2 regions of the Pseudomonas sp. PHC1 genome follow, and region 2 is predicted to be linked to the other one. Evidence: riboswitches for the same ligand, from Rfam matches in the RefSeq annotation. Region 2 holds a riboswitch; the other holds the start of a gene.
What was found. Region 2 has a riboswitch for cobalamin ahead of cobW (cobalamin biosynthesis protein CobW). Riboswitches for the same ligand answer to the same signal wherever they lie in the genome.
Positions count from the first base shown of each region.

Region 1: it holds a riboswitch for cobalamin, as region 2 does, so the genes downstream of both, cobO (cob(I)yrinic acid a,c-diamide adenosyltransferase) here and cobW (cobalamin biosynthesis protein CobW) in region 2, are expected to answer to the same signal.

Region 1 covers NZ_JBJXHJ010000035.1:22,605-30,133, forward strand. The annotation lists partial or broken gene ACKJSM_RS27545 (cobyric acid synthase) at 1-1,210, opposite strand, end outside; gene cobD (threonine-phosphate decarboxylase CobD) at 1,207-2,217, opposite strand; gene cbiB (adenosylcobinamide-phosphate synthase CbiB) at 2,210-3,118, opposite strand; gene bluB (5,6-dimethylbenzimidazole synthase) at 3,115-3,765, opposite strand; gene ACKJSM_RS27565 (cobyrinate a,c-diamide synthase) at 3,762-5,057, opposite strand; gene cobO (cob(I)yrinic acid a,c-diamide adenosyltransferase) at 5,054-5,665, opposite strand; cobalamin riboswitch at 5,746-5,972, opposite strand; gene ACKJSM_RS27575 (hypothetical protein) at 6,139-6,723, shown strand; gene ACKJSM_RS27580 (PQQ-dependent sugar dehydrogenase) at 6,790-7,529, shown strand, end outside.
Region 2 covers NZ_JBJXHJ010000012.1:116,761-124,289, reverse strand. The annotation lists gene ACKJSM_RS17005 (ATP-binding protein) at 1-731, opposite strand, end outside; gene cobN (cobaltochelatase subunit CobN) at 740-4,513, opposite strand; gene cobW (cobalamin biosynthesis protein CobW) at 4,517-5,590, opposite strand; cobalamin riboswitch at 5,689-5,899, opposite strand; gene ACKJSM_RS16990 (2OG-Fe dioxygenase family protein) at 6,246-6,998, shown strand; gene ACKJSM_RS16985 (hypothetical protein) at 6,998-7,529, shown strand, end outside.

The sequences.
Region 1 (7,529 bases), on a different contig from region 2:
CAGCAGCGTTTTCCAGCGCCGATCCGGTCGTCACACCCGCATGAATTTCGTAGCCGCTGACCTCGGCATCTTCCAGCGCCAGACGCCCGCGTACATTGCGCAACTGCTTCTCGGCTTCGAGCTGTGTTTCAAACGCCAGCAGCCCAAGACCTGCACTGGAACCCGACGCGCCTTCCAGGCCCAGCGGATCGTGCACCTGCTCGCCGAGCATTTGCAGACCGCCGCAGATCCCCAGCAATTTGCCGCCGTAACGCAGGTGACGGCGGATGGCCGATTCCCAGCCATTGGCGCGCAGATACGCCAGGTCACTGCGCACGCTTTTCGAGCCTGGAAGGATAATCAGGTCGGCCGGCGGAATCGCCTGCCCCGGGCCGATGAATTGCAGATCGACTTGCGGATGCAGGCGCAACGGATCGAAATCGGTGTGGTTGCTGATGCGCGGCAGCACCGGCACCACGACTTTCAAGACTTGCTCGGCCTTGTCGGTCTGACGCTGATCGATGCCGTCCTCGGCCTCCAGATGCAGGTCCATCACGTACGGCAGCACACCCACCACCGGTTTGCCGGTGCGTTGCTCCAGCCAGTCGAGACCGGGTTGCAGCAAGGCGATGTCGCCGCGAAAACGATTGATGATGAAACCTTTGACCCGCGCCTGTTCGCTCGGCGACAGCAGTTCCAGCGTGCCCACCAGATGGGCAAACACGCCGCCGCGATTGATGTCGGCAATCAACAGCACCGGGCAATCCACCGCCTCGGCAAAACCCATGTTGGCGATGTCGCCGGCGCGCAGATTGATCTCTGCCGGCGACCCTGCGCCTTCGACCATCACCAGCGGATACGCGGCGCTCAAGCGCTCGTGGGAAGCGAGCACCGCTTGCATGGCGATGGCTTTGTAGTCGTGATAGGCGACGGCGTTCATGCTGGTGACCGCACGACCGTGGATGATGACCTGGGCGCCAGTATCGCTGTTGGGCTTGAGCAGCACCGGGTTCATGTCGGTGTGCGGCTCGAGAAACGCCGCCTGGGCCTGCACCGCTTGCGCGCGGCCGATCTCGCCACCGTCGGCCGTCACCGCGCTGTTGAGCGCCATGTTCTGCGGCTTGAACGGCACCACCGCAACGCCCTGACGGGTGGCCCAGCGGCACAGCGCCGTCACCAGGGTACTTTTACCGGCGTCGGAGGTGGTGCCCTGCACCATTAACGTGGTCATGCTGATTGGTTTTCCATAGAGCGCTCCATTGCAAATGCTTGCAGGGCTTGCTCAAGGCGCGCCTCGTCGGCGGTATCGGCGGGCAGCCCGAATCGCAGGCTGCTGTTGTGCCCGAAGAGGCGCAGGAGAATGCCGCGCCGAGCCATGAACTCATGTAACGCGGCGGCCTGTTCGGTGATCAGCCACTGAAACAGCGCACAGCCACCCTGCGGTTTGAATCCGTGACGTTCAAGCAGCGCGGCCAGCCGTTCGCTGGCCTCGTCGCTGCGAATGCGCTGGCGGGTATGGCCTTCGGTGTCGCGCAGACAGGCCTGACCGAGTACCCGGGTCGGCCCGCTGACCGCCCAGGGCCCGACCTGCTCGGCCAATAACCGGAGCAATTTGCGCTCGGCCAGCACGAACCCGAGCCGCACCCCGGCCAGACCGAAAAACTTGCCGAACGAGCGCAGCACGATCAGCCCCACTTGATGCGCATGCGGAGCAAGACTCAGCTGCGGCGTGTTGTCCATGAATGCTTCATCGACCACCAGCCAGCCACCCCGCTGGGCCAGCCGCGCATGCCAGTCGAGCAGGCGCGCCGGGGTCAGGTTCAGGCCAGTGGGGTTGTTCGGATTGACCACCACCAACACGTCGAGGCTGTCGAGAAAGAAATCGACTTCCTGTTCCAGCACCTCACGCACGATATAGCCGCTGCGCCGCCAGGCTTCGGCATGCTCGGCATAACACGGCGACAACACACCGACCTTGCCGGCCCGGCGCAATCGCGGCAGCAACTGGATGGCCATTTGCGAACCGGCCACCGGCAGCACCTGGCTGGCGCCGTAGTAATCGCAGGCGGCCTGCTCCAGACCGTCATCGCTCTCCGGCAAACGCGCCCAGGCCCGCAGCGGAATGTCCAGGACCGGAAACGGCCACGGCGCCAGGCCCGTGGACAGGTCGAGCCAGTCCTCTTCCGCGATGCCGTATTCGAGCGCCGCCCTGCGCAACCGGCCACCGTGCTCAAGCATAGAATTCAGCCCCCACGCAGAGAATCAGCAGCCATAACCATACCCCGCGCTGGACCAATTGCCAGCCACGATCAATGGAATCGGCATCCGCCGCTGCGCCCTCGCCCAGTTGCGGGCGCTCGTGCAGCTCGCCGTGGTAAATCGCCGGCCCGCCCAGTTCGACACCCAGCGCACCCGCGCCAGCAGCCATCACCGGGCCGGCGTTCGGGCTGTCCCATTTCGGCGCCTGAGTTCGCCAGCATTTCAGCGACAGTCGGGTTTTGCCGAGCAAGGCGTAGGTCAACGCCACCAGCCGCGCGGGAATGTAGTTGAGGACGTCGTCGATTTTTGCCGCCGCCCAGCCGAATCGCTCGAAGCGCTCGTTGCGATAGCCCCACATTGCGTCCAGCGTATTGCTCAGGCGATAGAGCACCACGCCCGGCGCACCGGCCACGACAAACCAGAACAGCGCGGCGAACACCGCATCGCTGCCGTTTTCCAGCACCGATTCGGTGGCGGCGCGGGCGACGGCGGTGCTGTCCAGCTCATCAGTCTGACGACTGACCAGATAGCCCACACGCTTGCGCGCCTCTTCCAGATTATCGCCGCGCAGGGCCTTGGCGACCGGTTCGACGTGCTCGCCGAGGCTGCGCATGCCGAGGGCGCAATACAGCGCAAGAATCTCGACGATCCAGCCCACATATGGCGCCCAGGAAAACGCCGTGGCCAGCAAGGTCAGCGGCAACACCGCAATCACCCACGCGGTGACGCCATGACTGCGCCAGCCGCGACCACCGCTATTGAATCGCTGCTCGATGCGCCCGGCGAAATTGCCGAACGCCACCAGCGGATGCCAGCGTTTCGGTTCACCCAGCAGCGCATCCAGCGCAACCGCGGCGACACTCAACAACGCCACACTCATTGACTCACTCCCCAAAAATTTTCATACAGCAGCTCATTGAGCGGACGCGCCTGCGCCCACCCTTCGAGTACCAGCATCGGCGCCGGATAGAATGCCTTGACCGGCCCCAGGCACAACACCGCCAGCGGCTTGGCCCCGGCCGGCAGCTTCAGCAGATCGGCCAGCGCCTGCGGGTCGAACAGCGACACCCAGCCCATGCCCAGGCCTTCGGCACGCGCGGCGAGCCACAGGTTCTGGATCGCGCAGGACAATGAGGCCATGTCCATTTCCGGCAGCGTGCGACGACCGAAGATGTGTTTTTCGCGATCATCCATCAACGCGGCAATCAGCACTTCGGCACAGTCGTTGATGCCCTCGACCTTGAGTTTCATGAACTCGTCACTGCGCTCGCCGAGGGCTTCGGCGGTGCGTACGCGCTCTTCTTCAACAAGGTTCTGGATCTGGCCACGCAAGGCGCGGTCGCTGATACGAATGAAACGCCACGGCTGCATCAGGCCGACGCTCGGCGCCTGATGCGCGGCTTCAAGCAATCGGCGCAACACGTCAGGCTCGACCGTGCCGCCGCTGAAGTGGCGCATGTCGCGGCGTTCGGCGATGGCGCGGTAGACCGCTTCGCGCTCGGCGTCAGTGAAAGCGTTGTCGGTCATGGCACCAACAGTGCGGCAATCGCCGACGGATTCGACGGAAAGTAAAAATGCACGTACGAGGCGGTCATCCGCCCTTCCCTATACACCGCCTCCGCACCGCGCCCGCCATTGGGGCTGTGGCCCCGGGCAATCGGCATCAGTTCGGTGGTAGTCAGGGAATGGTGATAGGTGTGGCCGCGCAACAGGCCTTCCGGCAGGTCGACCTCCTGCAAGGCCAGCGCAGCCAGACGTTTCTGCATCACCGCATCGCCACTCAACAGGCCGACCAAATCAGCACGGGTGCCTTCGACATCGGTCAGTGAGTCCAGCAGATAGAGCATGCCGCCACATTCGGCGAGCAATGGTTTGCCGGCGGCGTGATGCGCGCGGATCGCTTTGAGCATGGCGGTGTTCTGCGACAAGGCAACGTGGTGCAATTCCGGATAACCGCCGGGCAGGTACAAGCTGTCCGCTTCGGGCAATTGCGCATCGCGGATCGGCGAGAAGAAACTCAGCTCGGCGCCCATCGCCCGTAACAGATCGAGGCTGGCACCGTAGGTGAAGGCGAAGGCTTCGTCGCGGGCGACCGCAATCCGAACGCCTTGGAGCAGTTTTTCGGTCTCAACGATTTCAGGCGCAGCGAACTCGACGGCCGGTGGCAGCGCTACCTCGCAAGTGCCGGCCAGCGCTTGGGCGGCGGCATCGAGGCGCACGTCGAGGTCATTGAGTTCGCTGGCCTGCACCAGACCGAGATGGCGGCTCGGCAGTTCGATCCCGGTTTCCCGGGACAACGCGCCGTACCAGCGCAGACCTTCGGTGAGGCTGCCTTCGAGTAACTGCGCATGGCGCACGGTGCCGACGCGGTTGGCCAGCACGCCGGCGAACGGCAAGTCCGGCTGATAGCGCGCCAGGCCCAGGGCCAGTGCGCCGAAGGTCTGAGCCATGGCCGTGCCGTCGATCACGCCGAGCACCGGAACGCCGAAATGCCGCGCCAGGTCGGCGCTCGATGGCGTGCCATCGAACAGGCCCATCACGCCTTCGATCAGGATCAGATCGGCTTCGTGAGCGGCTTCCCACAACAGGCGTCGGCTTTCCTGCTCGCCGACCATCCACATGTCCAGTTGATAGACCGGCGCACCGCTGGCGCGCTCGAGGATCATCGGGTCGAGAAAGTCAGGGCCGCATTTGAACACACGAACCTTGCGCCCCTGATTGCGATGCAGACGGGCCAGCGCAGCGGTGACGGTGGTCTTGCCCTGGCCGGAGGCCGGCGCGGCGATCAGTACCGCCGGGCAGTGACGTGGTTGATTCAAAGTTCGACGCCTTTCTGCGCTTTGATACCGGCCTGGAAGGCGTGCTTGATCATGCCCATTTCCGTGACGGTGTCGCCCATCTCGATCATTTCCGGCTTGGCGCCGCGGCCAGTGACGATCACGTGTTGCATCGGCGGGCGGGCCTGCAGATCGCTGAGCACCTGATCCAGATCGAGGTAGCCATGTTTGAGGGCAATATTCAGTTCATCGAGCACCACCAGACCGATCGACGGATCGCGCAACAACTCGCGGGAGACTTCCCATGCAGCCTCGGCGGCGGCGATGTCGCGCTGGCGATCCTGGGTTTCCCAGGTGAAGCCCTCGCCCATCACATGAAAGCGCACCTGTTCGGGGAAGCGGCGGAAGAACAGTTCTTCGCCGGTGCTGTTGCGGCCCTTGATGAACTGCACCACGCCGCACTGCATGCCGTGGCCCATGGCGCGGGCGAGCATGCCGAATGCCGAGCTGCTTTTGCCTTTGCCGTTGCCGGTCAGCACCAGCACCAGACCGCATTCGTCTGGCGAATTGGCGATGCGCTCGTCGATCACGGCTTTTTTGCGCTGCATGCGCGCGAGATGGCGCTCGTCGCGTTCGGGGGAATCAGTCATGGGGGAGCTCTCCGTTGAGGCTGGATAACGGCGGGCAGGCACAAGAATAGACGGCAACAAGCCTGGCATCGCCCACCGTGATGCCGCTGGATGGATCAGGCCGGTCTCCGGGCTCATGAGCGGCTGGTGCCTGGCTGCGCGCCTTCCCGCTTTTACGCAGTGGCATCAGACGCAGCTTTCACTCATTTACCGTTGCGGGGGCAGCGCCGGGATTGTGAGGGTTCATCGCTTGAAGACCCGCCTCACCGGCTTCCCTGTTTCACTCTGTCGACATGCGCCACAGAGCACCTGAAACAAGCCGCGAAGGTTAGAGGGTTGGGGGTGGAGCGTCAATTGAAGAGGGACTTGTGCGGCGAATAACTGCCGCCGATCAATTAACTGACGCCAATCTTGTGCCACACTGCCATGAGTGATATCAAAGAGCCATGCTTTTTGACTGCAGAGAGCACATCACAATAACAAGGGAGAGCACCATGCAAGGCATGATCATCAGCAATCCGCGACTGGAATTCCTGCGCCCGGTGCTGGAACGCTGGTTTGACTGTATCGACCGTTACAACGCCGTGCGCGGCGACAATGACACGCCCTACTGGCACGACGAAAAAGCCAACCTTGGCCTGCTGTCGGCCGCCGCGTGGATGGCTGAACTGGTCACGCTGCGCGACACTGCCACCCGCAAACAGAACGAAGAAGGCGAGCGCAACGCCCGTGCCGATTTGTTTATTGCTGGCGCCGAGGATCGTGCCTTCATTCAGGCGACCCAACGCTGGCCGCGCGTCACCAGCCTGAATCTGACCCAGGCCCTGGCGGATATCACCAGCGACGCCAAGCGCATCAGCTACGCCAGCGACCTGAAACTCGGCTGTCTGTTCGTCGCCCCGCAAAAAGCCCAGCACAGCGCCAGCCCGGAAGAATTGCAGGACATGGTCGACGACCTGCAAAAGGAACACACCTGCGCCGTCGCCTGGTACTTCCCCTATGCCTACCGCAAATTACGCAGTGAAGCCGGTAACTATCACCCCGGCATTGCCGTGCTTTTCAAGGAAGCCCGCGGCTGAAGGTTTGAACCATCGCGATTGTGTGCTTCTCTATGGTCAGGAATGCATTCATAGGGAAGGTCAACAATGCGCAAAACCCCGTTCGTTTTCGTCATCATGCTCGCCGGAGGGCTCACCGCCTGTGGTGAATCCTCCAGCCTGCAAGTCTCCGACGGCACTGGCCCGTCACCCAAACTGCCCGAACCGAACAAGACCCTGATCCCGACGGTGAACATCGCCCCGGCCGTCGGCTGGCCGGCTGGCGCCAAACCGACCACAGCGGCAGGCACACAGGTGGCAGCGTTTGCCGAGAATCTCGATCACCCGCGCTGGCTCTACGTATTACCCAATGGCGATGTGCTGGTGGCGGAAACCAACGCCCCGCCCAAACCAGACGACAGCAAGGGCATTCGCGGCTGGGTGCAGAAAAAAGTCGTGAGCCGAGCCGGCGCCGGCACTCCCAGCCCGAACCGCATCACCCTGCTGCGTGACGCCGATCATGACGGCGTAGCCGAAACCCGCACGGTATTTCTGCAAAACCTCAACTCGCCGTTCGGCATGACGCTGGTCGGCAACGACCTGTACGTCGCCGATACCGATCGCCTGTTGCGCTTTAATTACGAGCCCGGCGTGACCGAGATCAAGACCCAGCCGATCAAGGTTGTGGACCTGCCGGGCGGCACACTCAATCATCACTGGACCAAAAACGTCATCGCCAGCAAGGACGGCAGCAAGTTGTACGTCACCGTCGGCTCGAACAGCAATGTCGGCGAAAACGGTCTCGACCAGGAAGAAGGCCGTGCGGCAATCTGGGAAGTGGATCGCGC
Region 2 (7,529 bases):
GCGCGTAAACCGTCGACACCTGCCGCGAAGCAACGCTCGGTGATCTGCGCCAGCGCCGCGTCATCCAGCGGGATGCCCGGTAACACCTTGCGAGCGTGCTCGCAGCGCTCGCGCAGGGTTTGCTGCTCAGCCTCCCACTGTGCACAGAACGCCTGCGGATCGCTGTCGAAATCCAGCCGACGACGAATGATCTGACCACGTTCGGTCGGCGCCGTGTGACCGCCCAGTGCGACGTTCAAACCAAAGCGATCCAGCAATTGCGGACGCAACTCACCCTCTTCCGGGTTCATCGTGCCGATCAATACGAACTTCGCCGAATGCCGGTGAGAAATGCCGTCGCGCTCGATCAGGTTGGTACCGCTGGCGGCGACATCGAGCAGCAAGTCCACCAGATGATCCGGCAGCAGGTTCACTTCATCGACATACAACACGCCGCCGTCCGCCTTGGCCAGCACACCCGGAGAAAACTGCGCACGACCATCACTCAATGCCGCATCCAGATCCAGCGTGCCGACCAGCCGCTCTTCCGTCGCTCCCAACGGCAAGGTGACGAACTGACCGCTGGCCAACAGATCCGCCAGCCCCCGGGCGAGCGTGGACTTGGCCATGCCCCGCGGGCCTTCGATCAGCACGCCGCCGATCTTCGGATCGATGGCCGTCAGGTACAGCGCCAGTTTCAAATCATCGGCGCCAACCACGGCGGAGAGCGGGAAATGCGGGGTATCGGTCATGTTCAGTCTCAGCTCTCTTCTTCTATGTCCAGCAGCAGGTTTTCCAGCGCCTCTTTGTAAACGCCCGGTTCCTGCCACATTCCGCGCTGCTGCGCTTCGAGCATGCGTTCGGTCATGTCGCGCAGTGCGTGGGGATTGTGTTCGCGCACGAACTCGCGGGTGGCCGGATCCAGCAAATACGCGTCGGCCAGCAGCGCGTACTGGTGATCGTCGATCAGTTGCGTGGTGGCGTCGAAAGCAAACAGGTTATCGACCGTCGCCGCCAGTTCGAACGCGCCTTTATAGCCGTGACGCTTGACCCCGTCGATCCATTTCGGATTCGCCGCCCTTGAGCGAATCACCCGGTTCAGCTCTTCTTTCAGGGTGCGGATCTTGGGCAGGTCCGGCTGACTGTGATCGCCGTGATAACTGGCCGCTGCTTCGCCGCGCAGGCTTTCCACGGCAGCCAGCATGCCGCCCTGGAACTGGTAGTAATCGTTGGAATCGAGCAGGTCGTGCTCGCGGTTATCCTGGTTTTGCAGCACCGCCTGCACCTGGCTCAGGCGCTGGACGAATTGCTCGCGGGCGGCAGTGCCTTCGTCGGAGCCACCGTAAGCGTACGCGCCCCAGTTCAGGTAGACCTCGGCCAGATCCTCGCGGGTTTGCCACAGCCGACCATCGATGGCGCCCTGCACGCCCGCACCATAAGCGCCGGGTTTGGCGCCGAAGATCCGCCAGCCAGCCTGACGCCGGGCGGCGTCGTCATCCAGCCCCGACTGACGCAGCGCCTCACGTTCGGCCCGTACTTTGGCGGCCAGTGGATTGAGATCGTCCGGCTCGTCCAGCTCCGCCACGGCTTGTACGGCAGCGTCGAACAGGCGGATCAGGTTGGCGAACGCATCGCGGAAAAATCCGGAGACCCGCAGCGTGACATCGACCCGAGGGCGGTCGAGCAGGCTCAGCGGCAGAATCTCGAAATCATCGACCCGCTGACTGCCGGTGGCCCACACCGGGCGCACGCCCATCAGCGCCATGGCCTGGGCAATGTCATCGCCGCCGGTACGCATGGTCGCGGTGCCCCACACCGACAGGCCGAGCTGGCGCAGGTGATCGCCGTGATCTTGCAAATGTCGCTCGAGAATCAGGGTCGCGGACTGGAAACCGATCCGCCAAGCAGTGGTGGTCGGCAGATTGCGCACGTCCACCGAATAGAAATTGCGCCCGGTGGGCAGCACGTCCAGGCGACCGCGACTCGGTGCGCCACTCGGGCCGGCCGGGACGAAACGGCCGTTCAGGGCGTCGAGCAGGCCATGCATTTCGGCCGGGCCGCAGGCATCGAGGCGTGGGGCGATCACTTCGCGCAAGGCGCTGATGATCGCCTGCACATCTGACCAGCCTGCAGCGTCCAGTTGCACCACATCACCCGCCAGCGACTGCTCGATCAGATGCCCCGCGAACAGTTCCAGACGTTCGCGGGTATCCCCTGCCGTGCGCCAGGCTTCATCGCTCAGCGATTGCAGTTCCACCGGGCGCGGGCCGGTCCAGGGATCAGCCAGTGCACAATCCAGCGGATCGAATCCCAACTGAAACGCCTTGGCCAACGCCCGCAACAGACTCGACTGAGCCCCTTTGCCATCGCCGCGCGGAATCCGCAGCAGCGCCAGCAAGGTGTCGATGCGCAAACGCCCGGTCGGCGACTCGCCGAAAATGTGCAAACCATCGCGGATCTGCGATTCCTTCAGATCACACAGGTAGGTGTCCAGACGCGGCAGCCAGATCGCGGCATCGGCCTCGCTGTCGAGGGCTTCGTCAAGTTGCAGTTCGCGATCGATCTGCGTGTCACGCACCAGTTGCAAAATGTCGCGCTGCAACTCCCGGGCGCGGCGCGGATCAAGCAATTGCGCTTCGTAATACTCGTCGGCCAACAGCTCCAGATTGCGCAACGGACCGTAGGTTTCGGCGCGGGTCAGCGGCGGCATCAGGTGGTCGATGATCACCGCCTGGGTGCGACGCTTGGCCTGGGCGCCCTCGCCCGGGTCGTTGACGATAAACGGATAGATGTTCGGCAGCGGCCCGAGCAGTGCATCCGGCCAGCAGTTTTCCGACAGGCCCACGCCTTTGCCCGGCAGCCATTCGAGATTGCCGTGCTTGCCGACGTGGATCACACCGTGAGCGCCGTAGGTCTGGCGCAACCAGAAATAGAAGGCGAGGTACGCGTGCGGCGGCACCAGATCCGGGTCGTGATACACCGCACTCGGATCGACCTGATAACCCCGCGCCGGTTGAATGCCGACGAAGGTCAGGCCAAACCGCAGGCCGGCGATCATCATTCGCCCGTCACGGCACATCGGGTCGTTCTGCGGCGAACCCCAACGCTCCAGCACCGCAGCGCGATTGGCTTGCGGCAACGCGTTAAACATCGCCAGGTAATCGTTCATCGCCAGGCTCTGCTGGCACGGGCGCTGGTCGAGGGTGTCGAGGTCATTGCTGACGCCGCCGAGCAATTGCTGGATCAGTTCGGTGCCGCTGTCCGGCAGTTCGGCCGGTAGCGGATAACCTTCGGCCTGCAACGCCCGCAGGATATTCAGCGCGGCAGCCGGCGTGTCTAGGCCGACGCCATTGCCGATGCGTCCGTCCCGGGTCGGGTAGTTGGCAAGAATCAGTGCGATGCGCTTTTCAGCGTTCGGCACCCGCGCCAGACCGACCCAGCGGCGCGCCAGTTCGGCCACAAAATCCATTCGTTCAGGCTGGGCGCGATAACACACCACGTCGGACTGACTGCGCTCGCTGCGCCAGGCCAGATCCTTGAAGCTGATCGGCCGGCTGATGATCCGGCCGTCCAGCTCCGGCAAGGCAATGTGCATCGCCAGATCCCGCGGACCGAGGCCTTGCTCGCTTTCGCGCCAACCGGGCTCGTTGTCCTGGGCGCAGATCGCCTGGATCACCGGGATGTTGCGCCGGAACGGCCGCAGATGCGGCGCTTCCGGGCTGGATTGGGCGAAACCGGTGGTGTTCAGAATCACCGCGGCCTCGACCTCATCCAGCCAGTCCTCGACCACCGACAGGCAGCCGGGTTCTTTCAAACTGGCCACGGCAATTGGCAGCGGATTGAGTCCGGCCGCCTGAAGCCGTTGGCAGAACACGTCGATAAACGCCGTATTCGCCGCTTGCAAATGCGAGCGATAAAACAACACCGCCGCGACCGGTTGACCGGGCAGCCAGTCGGCTTGCCAGTCACCCAGTGCGGCGGTGTTTTTGTTCGGGTAGTAAATCGCCGTGCGCGGCAGCGTTTGCGGCTCGCCCCACACGTAATCCCGCGCCAGCCAGCGACTGGCCAGGCAGCGGAAGAAATCCAGCGCATTGCCCAGGCCGCCCTGACGCAGAAACTGCCAGAGCCGGTCGCGATCCTCGGCGTCCACGGTGCTCAGGTCGCTGAGCTCCGGGTCGGGACGGTCATCGCCCGGCACCAGAATCACCTGCACGCCACGTTCGGACAACTCGACCAGCCTCTCGACGCCATACCGCCAATAAGCGATGCCGCCGTGCAGCGAGATCAGAATGACCCTGGCGTGGCGCAGCACCTCATCGACATACAGGTCGACCGACGCATGGTTCTGCACCTGCATCGGGTTGGCCAGCCGCACGCTCGGGTAATCCTCGGGCAATTGCTGCGCGGCTTCGGCGAGCAAGGCAAGGCTGGAGTCGCCGCTGCACAGGATCACCAGCTCGGCGGGGGTCTGTCCAAGGTCGGCAATGTTGTCATCCGACACGAAACCGCCGGGCTGGGTCCTGAGCAGGTGCATGGCTTAAACGCTGAGCGCGGCGCGCAGTTGCGCTTCGAGCTGCGCGGCGTCCAGTGCCTGACCGATCAGCACCAGACGCGTCACCCGCGCCTCATCAGCGCCCCACTGACGGTCGAAGTGCTTGTCAAAACGCGTGCCCACGCCCTGAATCAGCAGCCGCATCGGCTTGTTCGGGATCGCCGCGAAACCTTTGACCCGCAGGATGCCGTGCTGAACGACCAGTTGCGTCAGTGCGTCGAGCAGCAGGCTCTCATCGGCTTGCGGCAGTTCGATGGAGATCGAATCAAAGGCGTCGTGATCGTGGTCATCGTGATCGTCATCGCCTTCACCGTGGTGGTGATCGTGATGGCTGTGACGGCTGTCGATGTGTTCTTCGGAACCGGCACCCAGCCCAATCAACACGTCCAACGGCAGGCGACCGTTGCTGGCTTCGACGATTTTTACCGCTGGCGGCAGCTCTTCAGCGACTTCCAGACGCACGCGAGCGAGGTCTTCCGCGCTGGTCTGGTCGGCCTTGTTGAGAATCACAAGATCGGCGCTGGCCAATTGGTCGGCGAACAGTTCGTGCAGCGGCGATTCGTGGTCCAGGTTCGGATCGAGTTTGCGCTGGGCGTCGACCTGATCCGGGAACGCAGCGAAGGTGCCAGCGGCCACGGCCGGGCTGTCGACTACGGTGATCACCGCGTCAACGGTGCAGGCGTTGCGGATTTCCGGCCACTGGAAGGCTTGCACCAAAGGTTTTGGCAGGGCCAGGCCCGAGGTTTCGATCAGGATGTGGTCAAGGTCGCCGCGACGGGCCACCAGTTCGCGCATCACCGGGAAGAACTCTTCCTGAACCGTGCAGCACAGACAACCGTTGGCCAGTTCGTAGACGCGGCCGGTGGCTTCTTCTTCGGTGCAGCCGATGGTGCACTGCTTGAGGATTTCACCGTCGATGCCCAGCTCGCCGAACTCGTTGACGATCACCGCGATGCGGCGGCCCTGGGCGTTGTCGAGCATGTGCCGCAGCAAGGTGGTTTTGCCCGAGCCGAGGAAGCCGGTGACGATGGTGACGGGGAGTTTGGCCAGTGTTTTCATCGGATGCCCTTTGGCAAGGTGGCGGGCATACGGGACGAGACCGGCAACGCGGGTGCGTGCCTGGAGAGTTCGCCACCGGATCACCCCGCCCGGTTGAAAGTGAGAATCTGTGACGAGGCAGGTCTCCTGGCTGACGATGTTCGGGCCTTGGCCCGGTATTCGCTGCGCCTTCCCGCTGGCTCTGGATGGAGTTGGCAGTGGCGTGGCAGCGAACAGCACCGTTCACAGTTGCGGGGGCAGCCGCGGCTTGGACCGCGTTCCCTTCTTAGCTTCGGCGTGGGCCGAAGAACCTCGAAAGCGCAAGGCTACGCATGCGCGCAAGGCGGGTCAACGTCTGCAGCAATGTCGTTATATGGACATCGTTCTTTAATATATTGATCGAAAACAGTTCTCAATTAAAAAATTAGTTGTAGGCAATCTCTTACATATCATCTAACCACCAAACTGCCCATCACGACGCTCGACCTCGGAATAGAGCGCTCGAACTCTCCAATTACATATCTTTACAAAAACCAAATTGATAAATTAAAACAAGATATGAAACATGAAGATTCAAAGGACGCTGCACTCTACAAGAAAGGAATTCTTGCATGCCTGATTACTATCAGCATTCAACGCTCTCTATTCCTGCCCATCTGACTTACGTGCCTGCAACATGAGCGCCGACAATGCATTGCGGCAATCTGATGGAACCGTACTGCAGGAACTGTCGCAACTACTGCGTCATTGCCACTACGCGCACAGTTACCAATATCCGGCGGTCCAGGTCGGGTTGTTGGGGCACGATGTGTGTCAGGCGTTCAACGCGACGTGGGAGCATTTGCACCCCGATGCCTACCTGAGCGCGGAGAACGGCATTCGCCAGCGGCGCATCTGCAAGTTCGAATACCGCCAACGGGAGCGCCAGTGGACGCCGCTGCAAGACTGCCATTTCTTTCAAGCCCAGGCCCACAACCCGCTGCTGGGTGGCGTCCAGCGCACCTACAGCCGCAGCGAGTCAACGTTTATCGAGTCTCCGGTCCTGCAAACCGTGCTCGCCGCCGACCTGGCGCTGATGGATCTGACGATCGGCCCGCGCGACTGGCTGGTGACCTGTCACCAGTTCCGTATCCTCTGCGATCGGCGTAATGCCGGTCACGCCACACCCGAGGGCCGCCATCGCGACGGACACGATTTTGTCTTTCAACATCTGATTCAACGCCAGTGCGTCAGCGGCGGTGAAAGTCGGATATTCAATGAAAGTGGCAACTGTGTATTCAAAGCAACTTTGACGGATTACATGGAAACAGCCGTATTGAATGACCGAATACTTCTGCACGAAGTTTCCCCACTGCAAACATCAAGCATTAATTCGAATCGCGGCAGCCGCGACATGTTGATAATCGATTTCGACCTGGCGGACTACTAATGAACTCTTTGACGCATGCACTTTCAGCCAACCCACCCGGCACACATGACTTTATTATTGAACAGTTCCAACAGGCCTGTGCTCGACGAGTTTCAACCTTGTCGTTGACCGCCAACGAAAACATATTGTCCGAGACCGCGCGCACGCTCGGACAGAACCGTTTTTACGAGCGTTATTTATTCAACGCACAAGCCATCGACGGTCAACGTTATGCCGCCCAATTCAATGGCATGCACGTTGAACACTTCCCGGAAGTCGAAGCCTTGAAGACGCTGGCGACCCAGGCTGTGCAGGCGATGTTCAACGCTCCATTCGTCGAGTATCGGGTGCTGTCCGGCGTGCACTGTACGCTGAGCGTGCTGACCGCGCTGACCGAGCCGGGCGATGCCATTCTGTCGCTGGCGCCGGAAAGCGGCGGGCATTTTGCGACCGGGCCGCTGGTGCAGAAAATCGGCAGGCGCAGCGCATTTTTCACGCTGACGGCGGACGGACAAATCGATCTCGAAGCTGTCGATCAGACACTTCAGGCAC